DNA from 2 places in the Neobacillus sp. NRS-1170 genome. Region 1 is predicted to be linked to the other one. Evidence: a T-box and tRNA genes for the amino acid it is inferred to sense, from the RefSeq annotation. Region 1 holds a T-box; the other holds one or more tRNA genes.
What was found. A T-box is a leader RNA that pairs with one kind of tRNA and senses whether it is charged. The one in region 1 lies ahead of tyrS (tyrosine--tRNA ligase), so its partner is inferred to be a tRNA-Tyr.
Positions count from the first base shown of each region.

Region 2: it has a tRNA-Tyr gene. The T-box ahead of tyrS (tyrosine--tRNA ligase) is inferred to sense a tRNA for this amino acid. The anticodon was not compared.

Region 1 is NZ_JBITPF010000022.1:22,394-29,718, reverse strand. It holds gene acsA (acetate--CoA ligase) at 1-110, opposite strand, end outside; gene ACIFOT_RS09335 (GNAT family N-acetyltransferase) at 333-965, shown strand; gene ACIFOT_RS09330 (acetoin utilization AcuB family protein) at 1,006-1,653, shown strand; gene ACIFOT_RS09325 (acetoin utilization protein AcuC) at 1,650-2,822, shown strand; gene ACIFOT_RS09320 (transglycosylase domain-containing protein) at 2,953-5,694, opposite strand; T-box leader at 5,840-6,054, shown strand; gene tyrS (tyrosine--tRNA ligase) at 6,098-7,325, shown strand, end outside.
Region 2 is NZ_JBITPF010000048.1:22-7,346, forward strand. It holds rRNA gene rrf (5S ribosomal RNA) at 1-102, shown strand, start outside; tRNA gene ACIFOT_RS20155 (tRNA-Thr) at 271-346, shown strand; tRNA gene ACIFOT_RS20160 (tRNA-Leu) at 352-436, shown strand; tRNA gene ACIFOT_RS20165 (tRNA-Gly) at 472-546, shown strand; tRNA gene ACIFOT_RS20170 (tRNA-Leu) at 552-640, shown strand; tRNA gene ACIFOT_RS20175 (tRNA-Pro) at 702-778, shown strand; tRNA gene ACIFOT_RS20180 (tRNA-Ala) at 801-876, shown strand; tRNA gene ACIFOT_RS20185 (tRNA-Met) at 894-970, shown strand; tRNA gene ACIFOT_RS20190 (tRNA-Ser) at 987-1,079, shown strand; tRNA gene ACIFOT_RS20195 (tRNA-Tyr) at 1,098-1,182, shown strand; tRNA gene ACIFOT_RS20200 (tRNA-Trp) at 1,186-1,256, shown strand; tRNA gene ACIFOT_RS20205 (tRNA-Leu) at 1,279-1,360, shown strand; gene ACIFOT_RS20210 (YkgJ family cysteine cluster protein) at 1,877-2,227, shown strand; gene ACIFOT_RS20215 (PIG-L deacetylase family protein) at 2,441-3,097, shown strand; gene ACIFOT_RS20220 (glycosyltransferase family 4 protein) at 3,094-4,392, shown strand; gene ACIFOT_RS20225 (ATP-grasp domain-containing protein) at 4,404-5,582, shown strand; gene ACIFOT_RS20230 (phosphotransferase) at 5,615-6,682, shown strand; gene ACIFOT_RS20235 (NAD-dependent epimerase/dehydratase family protein) at 6,771-7,325, shown strand, end outside.

The DNA of each region.
Region 1 (7,325 bases):
CTCCAAGAGAATTGCTTTTCAGTTTCTTTCCAGTCAAAATTCTTATACATTTCCTCATAATTTTGTAAATTATGATCTCCTTGAACAACTGGTAACGCTTCCACTTTCATTTGATCTCCCCCTTGTAGCGTATATTAAGATAATTATAGTACAATTAGTTACTATTCACAATTTTTTAAATATTACCTGCTATTATTTTATTATAATACTAATAGTATTTGTCAACCTGTTTTATAAATCTGAAAATTTTGTTAAGTCGACTTTACTTACAAGTTTTTATGTATAATAGAATTGAAATTGAAAACGAATGATTTTTTTAGGTAGGTGACCGTATGGAACATAAAAAAACATATAATGCCAAACAACTTAAAACACCACATGGGACCCTGATTATTGAAGGGCCTATTTCGTCAGATAAACTAGCAGGACTTGATTTTCATGAAGACCTGATTGCCTTTCGCCCTCCCGAGCAGCAGCATACAGCTTTAATTGGGATTGCTGATCTTTCAGAAGGCAGAATTATTATTGCCAGATACCGGAATACCATTGTTGGTTATGTCACTTTCCTTTACCCAGACCCGCTTGAAAGATGGTCGGAAGGAAAAATGGATAATTTAATTGAGCTGGGTGCCATTGAAGTCATTCCCCAATTTAGAGGCAGTCAGGTCGGTAAAAACCTTCTAATTGTTTCGATGATGGATGATGCAATGGAAGACTATTTAACCATAACAACCGAGTATTATTGGCACTGGGATTTAAAAGGAACAAAATTAAATGTGTGGGAATATCGAAAAATAATGGAAAAGATGATGAATGCCGGCGGCCTTGAGTGGTATGCAACAGATGACCCTGAAATCTGTTCCCATCCCGCCAATTGCCTTATGGCGAGAATTGGTAAACGTGTCGACAGTGAAACGGTCCAAAAGTTTGACCGCCTGCGCTTTTTGAATAGATTTATGTATTAGAGTATTGCTGATATTGCCTGCACTCGAGGGGGAATTGTTAATGATCGTTGAAGAAATCATGAAAACAGATGTCGCAACACTGTATCCAACCAATACAATTGCCGATGCAATGGATTTAATGGAATCTAGAAAAATTCGCCATATTCCGATTATCACTTCAGAAAAACAATTGGTAGGTCTTGTTACCATTGCCGAAATTAGGGAGGCAACACCCTCTATTTTTCATGCAAATGAGCATCCGGAGGATTTAAAAAAGCCGCTTGAGACAATCATGGAAAAAAACGTTATTACTGGTCATCCTCTCGACTTTGTAGAAGAGGTTGCAGGCCTCTTTTATGAGCATAAAATTAGTTGTATTCCCATCATAAATGATCAAAAGTTGGTTGGGATTGTTACTGAAACTGATTTACTGCGAACCATGGTTGAGTTGACCGGTGCCCATCAGCCCGGGTCACAAATTGAAATAAGGGTTCCTAATCTAGCAGGCAAACTTAGTGATATTACTACTGTTATTAAAAACCGGAAAGCAAATATTCTTAGTGTACTAGTATATCCTGACAAATCGGATGATCAATTTAAAATTCTCGTCATCAGGGTGCAAACGATGAACCCAACGGCGCTTATTCAAGATCTTAAAGAAGCTGGCCACCAAGTTTTATGGCCAAATCTACCGGGGATTTCCCTATGAAAGATCAATGCTCCTTTGTTTTCTCAGAAGAACAGCTAAATTATAAATTTAGCAGTCATCATCCGTTTAACCAATTCCGGCTTAAATTAACAGTAGACCTATTAAATAAAATGAATGCATTAAATCCTGAACACATCATTCCTCCAAGAATGGCGACCGACGAAGAATTAGCCCTTATCCATGATCAAAGCTACATAGAGGCAGTAAAAAAAGCTGGATATGGGCAGCTTCCGAACGAAATCGCTGAAAATTATGGACTTGGTACAGAAGATACACCTATTTTTCCTAATATGCATGAAGCAAGTGCCTTATTAGTTGGCGGCACTTTAACAGCTGTAGACGAAGTAATGTCCGGCCGTGCCCGCCATGCAGTTAATCTTGGAGGAGGCTTGCACCATGGCTTCCGTGGCAAAGCCTCTGGATTTTGCATTTACAATGATAGTTCAGTAGCCATCAAATATCTTCAGGAAAAGTATAATGCCAGAGTATTATACGTTGATACAGATGCTCACCATGGGGATGGAGTCCAGTGGTCCTTTTATGATGATCCGAAAGTGTGCACCCTTTCGATTCATGAAACAGGAAGATATTTATTTCCTGGTACAGGGAATATCAATGAAAGAGGACAAGGGTTAGGTTATGGATATTCCTTTAATATCCCAGTCGATGCTTTTACCGAAGATGAATCATGGCTGCATGCCTATTCCCAGGCAATTAAAGAAGTGGCTGAGTTTTTTAAACCCGATGTAATTCTCACGCAAAATGGGGCTGATTCCCATTATTATGATCCTTTAACACATTTATCAGCAACGATGAAAATCTATAGGGAAATTCCAAAGCTTGCCCATGAAATTGCTCATCAATATTGCAATGGAAGATGGATTGCGGTAGGGGGAGGGGGCTATGATATTTGGCGCGTGGTACCAAGAGCCTGGGCACTCATTTGGCTTGAAATGACTGAAAACTCGAATTGTTATGGCAGCTTGCCTAAGGAGTGGGTGGAGCGCTGGCAAAAAGATGCGCCTGTCCAATTGCCAAGGGAATGGGATGACCCGGAAAATTTATATACACCTATCCCAAGAAAAGCAGAAATTACCGAAAAAAATTTACTTACACTCGAAAAGGCACTTTATCCGATTCGGAATCATCAAAAAAGTGAATCTGTATAATTTAACGTATGGCTGTGTTAAAGGCCTCTGTTGATTTTTTAATCCTGTTGATTGGAGCGGAAATCAACAAGCTAGTTTAACACAGCCTAACATAAAAAACACAAGAGATTTTAGTCTCTTGTGTTTTTTATTACGGTGCAGGAGTTGTTGCAGCAGCAACAGTAACTTGATTAGACGGGGCAGATTCCTTGCCTGCAATATCAACAGCCGTTACATAGTAATTCCCGTTTCCTGCCGTATAAGAAAGCTTAGAACCGCTAATGATGCTGGCTACTATACTGCCATTTTGATAAACTCGGTACCCGACAACATCATTATCACCAGGCGATGACCATGTTATTGTACTGCCTGAAACTGATAACCCTACACCATTAGGACTCTTTCCGTTATCAACCATCTTTGCACTTGATACAAGAACTTTTCCCCAACGGTCCTTATTTGGAATGAGCTGGCTATAATTTTTAAAGCTCTTTCCTACCATCCTAGTAATGAAGTCCGGATTTAGGATTAAACCAAACTGAGCAAACTCTTTTGGGGTAGAATCTAGGGCTAAATATCTTCTGTCGCCAATCGTGACAAATTTACCTTCAATTAAGCTGTCATCAACTTTAGAAGGTACGTTATTAACATTAAAGTAATCACTCTCAATTAATCCTGCTTTTGAACATGCACTAGATGGCAGCATTCCGGAAACAGCACAATATGAGCGTTTTACAATTCCTTCTGGCATTTGAAACGATTCTTTAGGATCGATTAAATCCGGCTTAAGGTTATAGGCAGAATTGATTAATTCAGCCCATAAATTATTCGTCCGCTGGCTGTATGACATCCCTCTAGACTGCAATGATTTTGGTGTATCATAACCGGTCCAAATACCAAAAGTGACATTTGGGTTGGTTGCAACGAACCAGGAATCAACATATTCATTACCAGTACCTGTTTTCCCAGCCCAATCGGCACGGAATTTTAATTTACTATTAATCCCTGCTGCAGTCCCCATTTTAATAACATCCCGCATCATATCGAGAGTTAAATAGGCTGTCTGCGGTTTGAAAACGTCAACAGGCTTCACCTCGTGTTGATAAATTACTTTACCACTTTTATCAACAATTTTATCAATCATATAGGCATCGATAAATTTCCCGCCGTTGGCAAAAGTACTGAACGCATTTGTGTTTTCTTCAACAGTGACTCCCGATATAGAACCGATGGCAGCTGAAAGGTTTGTATGGTCCTCTTTACTCAACGAGGTAATTCCCATCTTTTCCAAATACTTAGCAGGATGCTGGTTGACGATTTCTGAGTAAAGTTTCACAGCCGGAACGTTATAAGATTTTGCAAGTGCATACCTCGCTGAAACTAAGCCGCTATAGCGGTAGTCGTAGTTTTGCGGCCATGGCTTGCTTCTGCCAGGAATAAAATTTAAGGCAACGTTAGGAAGCGGTGTGCCAGGAGATGCTTTTCCTAACTCTATTGCAGGGCCGTAGACAAGAAGAGGCTTCATCGTAGAAGCATTTGGCCTAAGAGCACTGGTAGCATGATTCATCTGTTGTTTGCCATAGTCTCTTCCGCCAACAAAGCTGATAATTTTCCCTGTCTTGTTTTCAATAAGCTCCGCCCCGACTTCAACGGGTTCCATTACTGTTCTCTTTTCACCTGTTTCAGGATCCTTTTTTTCCTGGGATTTATCTGGGCCGTAATATTTGTAATTATCCTTTACCTTTTGCATCGCTTCGTAAATTTCTTTGTCGATGGTGGTATGAATTTGATAACCATTTTGATGTAAAGCATGGTCGGCCATTGTTTGATATTTGTAGTTAAGATTATCATCATTTTTTAAATCTTTGTCTGTATAGCCATCTTTTTTGGCTAAAACTGTTGTTAAAACACCAACAGCACGCTTTTCAATTTCTGTAGGCAGACCTGGGTAATTTTCACTTGGAGTACTGATAGGCTTAATAAAATCTTTAGTAATATCGTAGGAAGATGCTTCTGCATATTGCTTTTGATTGATATAACCGCCATCGAACATCCTTTTTAAAACTGTTTTCATCCGTGTAAGTCCTGGTTCAAGATTGTTCTTGACCTTACCTTCTCTCGTAAAAGGCGTATATCCAAAAGGGCTCTGAGGCAATCCTGCGATAAATGCTGCCTGCGGAAGGGTTAATTCACTTGCTTTTTTTCCAAAAATCCCTTTTGCGGCTGCCTCAACTCCAGCAATGTTTCGGCCTGATGAGTTTCTGCCAAAGGTGGATACGTTTAAATAAGCTTCAAGGATTTCTTTTTTATCGAAAAATTTCTCTAAACGAAGGGCAAGTAAAATTTCATTGGCCTTCCTTTGAAAGGAAACCTCATTGGTTAAGAGTTGGTTTTTAATTAATTGTTGTGTTAATGTGCTGCCGCCAGATTGGACGGAAGAATTGGTCACTTCTTGAAAGAGGGCGCGGAAAACTGCCTTTGGCACTACGCCTTGATGCTTATAAAAATATTCGTCTTCAGTAGCAACGACTGCATTGACTAGGTAGTCTGATACTTGATCTAGCCTTACTTCTTCACGTTCAAGATCGGAGCGCATTTTTCCTAAATAAACATTATTAGCAAAATATAATTCCGATGGTTCTGTATAATTATAAATATCTTTTTTCATACTTTCATATGAACGGACAGGTTCGTCCTTTACTAGTGAGGCAAAATAACCAGCTCCAACACCTGTGGCAAATGAACCTCCAAGGATGACAACTGTTAAAACCAACAGGAATAGGTTCCAAAAAACAGAATATGTAATTCGTGCCCCTTTTACCGCCTTTTTATGGGTTATTAAGTTAAGCATGGATTTTGTTTTTTCCAGCCATGCTTGAATTTTTTCATTCATTAATAGCATCACCTCATCTAAAATCACATACATTATAGCATATAGAAGGTATAAAAACTGACAACGTTCTACATTTTTCTGAAATTTCCATATCGCATTTGACATGGGAAGTAAGATATGGTAAAAATGCAATAAGCTAATTTTATAAAAAGCGTTGAAGGGAACCAATGGTAGTTCTTCTATCCCTGTAAATTAGAGAGTCAGCGGCCGGTGAAAGCTGTCACAAATAGAAGAATGAATTACATCCTCGAGCTTTCTCTGTGAAAAGAGCAGTAGCAGAGAACGGTTAAACCGTTATATTTTTTGAGTTGGAGGAATTTTCCTCAAGCTGGGTGGTACCGCGATTATCTCGTCCCTGCAATTTTGCAGGGGCGTTTTTTATTTTTGATTGGAGGGATTTAGAATGGATTTATTACAGGATTTAGCGTGGAGAGGGATTATTTATCAGCAAACGGATGAAGAAGGCTTAAAGGATACAGTTAGCAAGGAAAAAATTTCTTTATACTGCGGCGTGGATCCTACTGCAGACAGTATGCATATTGGACACTTACTTCCATTTTTAACACTCAGAAGATTCCAGCAGCACGGCCACCGTCCCATCGTATTAGTCGGTGGTGCAACTGGGCTAATCGGAGACCCAAGTGGAAAAAGTGAAGAGCGAAAGCTTTTGACTCTCGAAACAGTACAGAGCAATGTCAACGGAATCAAAAAACAATTACAATCCATTTTTGAATTTGAAGGAGAAAATGGTGCCATAATGGTTAACAACTATGACTGGGCCGGATCGATGGATATCGTGACGTTCTTGCGTGACATTGGAAAGCATATTGGCGTGAATTACATGCTGGCTAAGGACACAATTGCCTCTCGCCTTGAAACAGGAATTTCGTTTACAGAATTTACGTACACAATCCTACAGGCAATGGATTTCCTTCATTTGTACCAGAATCATAATTGTAAATTACAAATTGGCGGCAGCGACCAATGGGGGAACATTACATCTGGTCTCGAACTAATCCGCAAAATCGAGTCGGAAGGCTCTAAGGCATATGGTTTAACTATTCCGCTCGTAACTAAAGCAGATGGAACAAAATTCGGAAAAACAGAAAGCGGTGCAATCTGGCTTGATCCGGAAAAAACAACTCCATACGAGTTCTACCAATTCTGGATTAACACTGCTGACGCTGATGTAGTGAAGTACTTAAAGATTTTCACATTCCTTTCTCATGAGGAAATTGAACAATTAGAAAAAGCTGTCCAGGAAGAGCCGCATCTTCGTAAAGCTCAAAAGGTTTTGGCGGAAGAAATGACACGCCTCATTCACGGTGATTCTGCACTAGAGCAGGCGATAAAAATTTCTCAGGCTCTGTTTAGCGGCGATGTGAAAAGCTTAACCGCTGCCGAGATTGCACAAGGCTTTAAGGATGTGCCTGCCTATGAGTCAGCAAATGAAGTAAATTTAGTTGATCTTTTGGTTGCAGCGAAGATTTCACCTTCTAAGCGACAGGCTCGCGAAGATATTTCAAATGGAGCAGTTACCATTAATGGTGAAAAAATAACAGATACTGCTTACGTCCTCGCGGATACAGATCGGATTGAAGGACAGTTTACAATTATCAGAAGAGGCAAAA
Region 2 (7,325 bases), on a different contig from region 1:
GAGAAGGTCACACCCGTTCCCATACCGAACACGGAAGTTAAGCTTCTCAGCGCCGATGGTAGTTGGGGCACGCGCCCCTGTGAGAGTAGGACGTTGCCAGGCTGTTTACTTTATTTTATGCCGGTTTAGCTCAATTGGTAGAGCACGACCGAATAAGCTTCCTGAATAGACATCAGCATACCAACCGAGCTGCTACTTGAATATGCACTCTAAGGTTGGGATGACGATAACTAGCCAGCGTGCTCGATATTAATATTCTTTTTAAATTATGCCGGTTTAGCTCAATTGGTAGAGCAACTGACTTGTAATCAGTAGGTTGGGGGTTCAAGTCCTCTAGCCGGCACCATTTATGCGGGTGTGGCGGAATTGGCAGACGCACCAGACTTAGGATCTGGCGCCGCAAGGCGTGGGGGTTCGACTCCCTTCACCCGCACCAATGTTTTTTGCGAAAGCAAAATAACTAATCATAATGCGGAAGTAGTTCAGTGGTAGAACACCACCTTGCCAAGGTGGGGGTCGCGGGTTCGAATCCCGTCTTCCGCTCCATTTTTGCCGGGGTGGCGGAACTGGCAGACGCACAGGACTTAAAATCCTGCGGTAGGTGACTACCGTACCGGTTCGATTCCGGTCCTCGGCACCAAGTTTTTTTACGAAGTAAATTAAACAAATTATTTTACGTTAGTAAAATAACTTTCATTATTCGGGAAGTAGCTCAGCTTGGTAGAGCACTTGGTTTGGGACCAAGGGGTCGCAGGTTCGAATCCTGTCTTCCCGACCAGTCGAAGTTTTACAAAATTCATGGGGCTTTAGCTCAGCTGGGAGAGCGCCTGCTTTGCACGCAGGAGGTCAGCGGTTCGATCCCGCTAAGCTCCACCAATTTCAATAATATATTTGGCGGTGTAGCTCAGCTGGCTAGAGCGTACGGTTCATACCCGTAAGGTCGGGGGTTCGATCCCCTCCGCCGCTACCAAATAGTTTTTTATTACGGAGGAATACCCAAGTCCGGCTGAAGGGATCGGTCTTGAAAACCGACAGGCGGGTTAAACCGCGCGGGGGTTCGAATCCCTCTTCCTCCGCCATATTTATTTATCCTTTTTGGAGGGGTAGCGAAGTGGCTAAACGCGGCGGACTGTAAATCCGCTCCCTCGGGGTTCGGCGGTTCGAATCCGTCCCCCTCCACCATTTAGGGGCATAGTTTAAAGGTAGAACTAAGGTCTCCAAAACCTTCAGTGTGGGTTCGATTCCTACTGCCCCTGTTATTTTTATTATTATCACTTTGCCGATGTGGCGGAATTGGCAGACGCGCACGACTCAAAATCGTGTTCCGTGAGGAGTGTCGGTTCGACCCCGACCATCGGTATCAAAAATAAGGTGAGAATCCTTATAAATCAAGACTTTCAACAGTTCATGTTGGAGGTCTTTTTTTATTCCTCTAACACGATTGAAATAAGCCAAAATCGTATGCGTTAAATCAGATGCATTGGGAGGAATTTTGATGGCAAGAAAGAGGTCATTAACAGAAGATGAATTGAAATTAATCAGGACAAGACCATCAGATATTGAAGCTTTTAAAAAGCATGAGGAGATCCAACATGATTACAGGTGAAATTAAGAATAAAATAGATAAAATTTGGACTGATATATGGGCAGGAGAAAGTTGAGCTAATCGGTTTTGCAAGAGTAATAACAGACTATGTCTATAAAGAATAAATACTATTTTACAATACCCGTTACTCCAAGAAGTGAAGCACTTTGAATTATATTGCCGACCGGAAATGGTCCCATTTTATCAAAAGTGGGGATTTTAGAAAAGTTGGGTGATCTTAATTTTATGAGATTATTAAATAGATAAAATGAAAGAAAAGGGGGATCTATTATGGATAGCCTTCCATGCTCAGGATGCAAAGGGCTATGCTGCGGTCCCGTACCAGTAACTGCAAAGGAATTAAAGAAAATCAAAACGAAGATTAAATCCATTCCGCCTCGTTTCCGATTAGAGCTTCAAAATCAGAAAAGATTTTATGGAACTTGTATTTTCTACGACTTAGATAAAGATAGATGCGGGATTCATTCAGCAAGGCCTGATACCTGTCGGAAATTTGGCTATTATAAAAATTTAGTTTGTTTCCAAAATCCGGCAGCAGCAACAAATGATCCGGAACCCCAGGCTGAAGAGTTTGTTGGAATGCTAAGTGTTGATTTTACTTGGAAAGATTTTAGTAAGTAAAAAAAAGTGCAGCCCTCAATTGCAAAAAATAAGTAATCGTAATGTGAACTTATTCTTTTGGAAAGAAAAACGAGAAATCACCTTCCATCAAGGTGGTTTTTTGTCCTTTCTAAGGGCACCTTTTCTTGTCATTTCATAAACGTTTGTCCGTTTCCCAAATCATTATTTTTCATATACTTTCAAAAGAGTATTTTTTAGGAGTTGAGGTGTTTAATGAGTAAGAATGTGCTTGTGATTGCAGCTCATCCTGACGATGAAATTCTTGGCAGCGCCGGAACCATAATGAAACTGGTTAATAACGGATATAAGGTCATTTCCGTCATTGCCGCCAAAGGACGAAAGGAAGAGGAGCATCACATCAATCAGTTCATATTAAAGGCAAATAAACAAATAAGGGTGGAAGAGGTAATTTTTTTGGAGCTCCCAAATCTATTATTGGAAACCATTCCGCTTAAAGAAATCAATAAATCGATTGAAGCATTATTGAGCAAGTATGACCCATCGATTATTTTCACTCATCATTATGGCGACATAAATCGTGACCATCAAATTTTGTTTCAAGCCGTGTTGACGGCAGCCAGGCCCCTGCCTGGAAAAAAACCGATTGAAATAATCTGTTTTGAAACCGTGTCTTCGAGTGAATGGAGCCAGCATACGACTGACAAAGATTTTAAGCCCAATTACTTTGTAGATGTAACAGACACAATCGACGATAAAATCAAGGCGCTGCAGCATTATGATGTTGAAATGAGGCCTTTTCCTCATCCACGTTCCTATGAAGGCATCAAATATTTAGCTCGTGTAAGGGGAATGACCGTCGGTGTTGAATATGCAGAAGCGTTCGAAATCATTAGGAGGGTTTGGAAATGATGGATATGCAAATTGATGATTTGAGTTCACTCCCATCCCAGTTTTCTTATCTGCTAACAGCCATGGATCAATATTATGGCTTACCTGTTTGGAAAAATGAAAAAACAAGGATATACAAAGGAAACGCACCTAAGCGTCTAAAATACAACAAAAAGCTTCGAATTTTAATCACGACCTTTTGGGATTATCCCGCTGTTGGCGGACTGCAAAAATATATTGCAGCACTTAAAGCGGGATTGGAAAAATTGGGGCACCACGTAGACGTCTTTGCACCAAACCATTTTCCTAAAAAAGTTAAGAGAAAATTGCACTCCAAAATTTCCAAGTATTTTACCCAGTATCTTCTCGATCGATATGGCTCCGTCAATAAAAATATTTTAAATAATTTATGCAATCTTTCACTTTATAAGATAATGATGGAGGCTTTGGATTTACATCAATATGATCTCATTCATGCCCAGGATCGGTTTACATGTAATGTCACGGGAATAGTGAATAAATCCTATGAAATTCCGCTTCTTTTTACCCCGCATGGATTCATGACCCACAACAAACTAAAATTTAAATTACTTAAAAAAGGTTCAATTGAAGAAGCATATTATTCAACCATTGATAAACAAGCGGTTAAAAATGCAAACCATGTAATTAACCTCTGTGAAGCCTTTCGGCCGCTGCTTAAAAAATTAGGTGCTGATGACAACAGGATGACAACGGTTTACACAGGAATCGATTTTAAGGCAGAAAGTGATCAAAATGGACATGAAAAGACGATTATAACCTGTGTCTCCCGCCTCCGTCCGCGGAAAGGACATAAGTATTTATTCGACGCACTAGCTCTCATCAAAGATGAATTGAAAAATGTAGAGGTAAGGATTGTCGGGGATGGAGAGATGCGAGAGATTCTTGAGAAGCAGGTAAAAAAGCTGAACCTTAAAAATGTCTTCTTTTTAGGAAGGCGAAATGACATTCCACAATTGTTAAGCCAATCTGATATTTTTGTCCTGCCAACCACAAGCGACACGCTGCCTATCTCGATTATTGAGGCAATGCTTGCTGGGCAAGCCATACTAACAACAAATATCGGGGGCATCCCGGAAATCATCCAAGAAAACCGTACAGGGCTTATAGCTCAGCCTGGCAGCACGGAGCAGCTTGCCGAAAAATTATTGCTGCTATTACGTAATAAATCTTTACGGATCAAACTAGCCAGCCAGGCTAAATCCTATGCAAATGAGCATCTGACCGTTGACAGCATGGTAAAGGAAATAGTGGAAATCTACCAATCTTTAAATTAGGAGTTGATCTAATGAGCCATGACACTCCTGTTGTTGTACTGGATTTGAGTGCAACGGGAATTGGAATTGTTCGAAGTTTAGCTAAAGAAGGCATCCAAGTAAATGCCTACGATACCAAGGGAAAATATGAAATTGGTAAAACACGTCATGCCAGTTGTGGTATATGTCCAAATCCTGTTGATGAGGAAAGTGCTTTACTCGAATTTTTAATTCAAACTGCTGGAAAATATCGAAAAAAAGCAGTCCTATTTGCCGGCTCGGATGACTATGTTTACTTTATTTCAAAAAACAGATACATCTTAGCAAATTATTATCAATTTTTATTACCTGAGCACGATCTTGTGAAAGCGGTTCTTGACAAACGCTTAACCTATGATCTTGCTGTCAATTCGAACGTTTCATGCCCAAAAACCTTCGCCATTCAAGATGAAAAGCATCTTGAGCAAATTATTAATCAAATTACTTTTCCGTGTATATTAAAGCCTGTTTTTTCTTCCCATTTTCGCACTCGAATTGACCACCGTTTGTATAAAAAAGCAATCGTCGTTGAGCAAGCGGCCCAGCTCAGGAATGAGTACCATTTTTATCGTCCTTTCGGTGAGCTCCTCATACAGGAAGACATTCCAGGTCATGAGAATTGCATTTATTCTGTTAAGACGTTTTTTGATGACAAAATGAACTTAATCGGTGTCTGGATGAATCAAAAATTGCACCAGTTTCCCCCTCGCTTCGGCTCCTCTGCACTCGCCTTAAGCATCCGAGATGAGGAAGTTATTCAAATGGCCTTATCATTTCTCCAAAAAATCCAATTTAAAGGTTTGGCGATTACGGAGTTTAAAAGGGACCCAAGAGACGGACAGTTAAAATTTATTGAAATTAATCCGAGAATAGGCTTAACTCAGGCATTATCCATAGCTTGCGGTGTGAATTTGGCCTACTTGTACTATTTATCACTTACAGGCCAGAACCCAAAGCCTGTAACGAGGCAAAAAGAGGGGATCAAGTGGGTGTATCTAGTCCGGGATTTTCTATCCTTCCGTCAAAAACGAAAAAATGGCGAGATGACATTTCCTGCATGGTTAAAAAGCCTTTCAGGCAAAAAGGTAGAGGCTTTATTTGCTTGGGATGATCCACTCCCGTTTATTCGGAGCTTTGTTTCTCACTTGCGAAACCTGTGGAGGAGAAGTTAGCTGATACAAAAGTAAAGGAGCATATTTTTCCAATGAACAGTAAAGATGAAATTATTAGCCAGTGGCCCCGTTTCGGCTGGGATAAAGAGTTATCAAAGGCACTGGGTAAACCCGTTAAACTGGCAAAAGATCAAATTGAAAACTTAAAAAATTCGCGGGAAAAAACTAGCATTTGGAAGCTCGTTATGACGGATGGCCGAGAGAGCATACCGATTGTTCTAAAAATATTCAAAAAACCGTTAAAAGATAAACATATATTGGAAATTGAAATGTACTCAAAGGCTTTTCATGTATTCAATGAAATTATGCCGAAGTTGTACTGGCTTGAAAATGTTAATAATAAAGAAATTTGGATGTTTACGGAATTTATACAACCTCTAAGGGGACAAATTAAACTGGCACCGCAGCATTTAGAGAGAATCATCCCTCTTGTGGCTGAATTTCATGCAAAAACTTTTGAAAAACGATTCCAGAAGCATTCACACCTCTTCGGCTCCTCTCTTCCTCATTTTGATTCAGATCAAAAGTCAAAAAAGAATGTGGAATTGATTGAAAAAACAAGGGAGTATCTTGATCTGGCAATGAAGGATAAAAATTTAAAAGAATTGGTCAAACCCAAGTATCGTGCTATCCAAAAAATTTTAAATAAGGGACCAGTTTTTTTTCCAGAAATATTTGAAACCGGACAATGTCTTATCCACGGCGATCTCCATGTCCACAATATTTGCATTAAAAACGGATGTGACTCGGAAGATTGGGACCTTCGATTAATCGATTGGGAGTCAATAAAATACGGACCATGCTGGTATGACTTGGTGGTTCTTGTTGAATTGTTAGTTGATTTCCGCTCGGATTGGCAAAAAAGAGAAGAAGAAATTCGAAATCGTTGCGTGCAAGTATATGTACAGGAAATGAAAAAACATGGAATAATCTTTCAAGAGGAGCCATTGAAGCTCTTAAAGAAGGCATATTTACAAAGGACTTTAGAAAAAAAACTGGCCAATCATTTACGAAGGTCGCTTGATGGCCAAAAGAGTGCATTATTAAAACGGTATTTAGAGAAGGTCGTCGTTTGGGGAAAAGAACTAGGTTTACTTTAAGTAGTGCAAAAATAAGCTAAAGGAGTGTATCCATGAAAGAGTATGAACGTACATGCATGGAAATTAGTAAAGTGAGTGGTGAAATCTGATGAAGGTACTAGTGACAGGGGGAGCAGGATTCATCGGATCTCATGTTACACAGTTATTAATCGAATTGGGATACGAAGTGTTGGTAGTGGATTATTTACAATCGGGTAATCGCGATACTGTACCTCTCCAAGCCCGTTTTTATAATGTGGATATTACCTCCTCGGAACTAGAACCGATCTTTGAAAAAGAGAAACCCGAGATTGTGATTCATCTTGCTGCTCAAGTAGATGTTACCCGGTCAATCGACAATCCTTTCGAAGATGCCAGCTCAAATATCCTCGGCACTATTCGATTACTTACCTGCTGCCATAAGTTCAACATAAAGAAATTAATTTTTTCATCCTCCTGTGCCGTTTACGGTGAACAGAATAACTGCAGTGTAAAGGAGAACTTCCGCCCTAAGCCCCTCTCCTTTTACGGTATTTCAAAATACACTTCAGAATTATACATTCAGACTTTTAACAACCTTTATCAAATTCCCTACACCATTCTTAGATATGCTAATGTTTATGGTCCCCGTCAAACTCCAAAAGGGGAAGGTGGAGTCATCTCG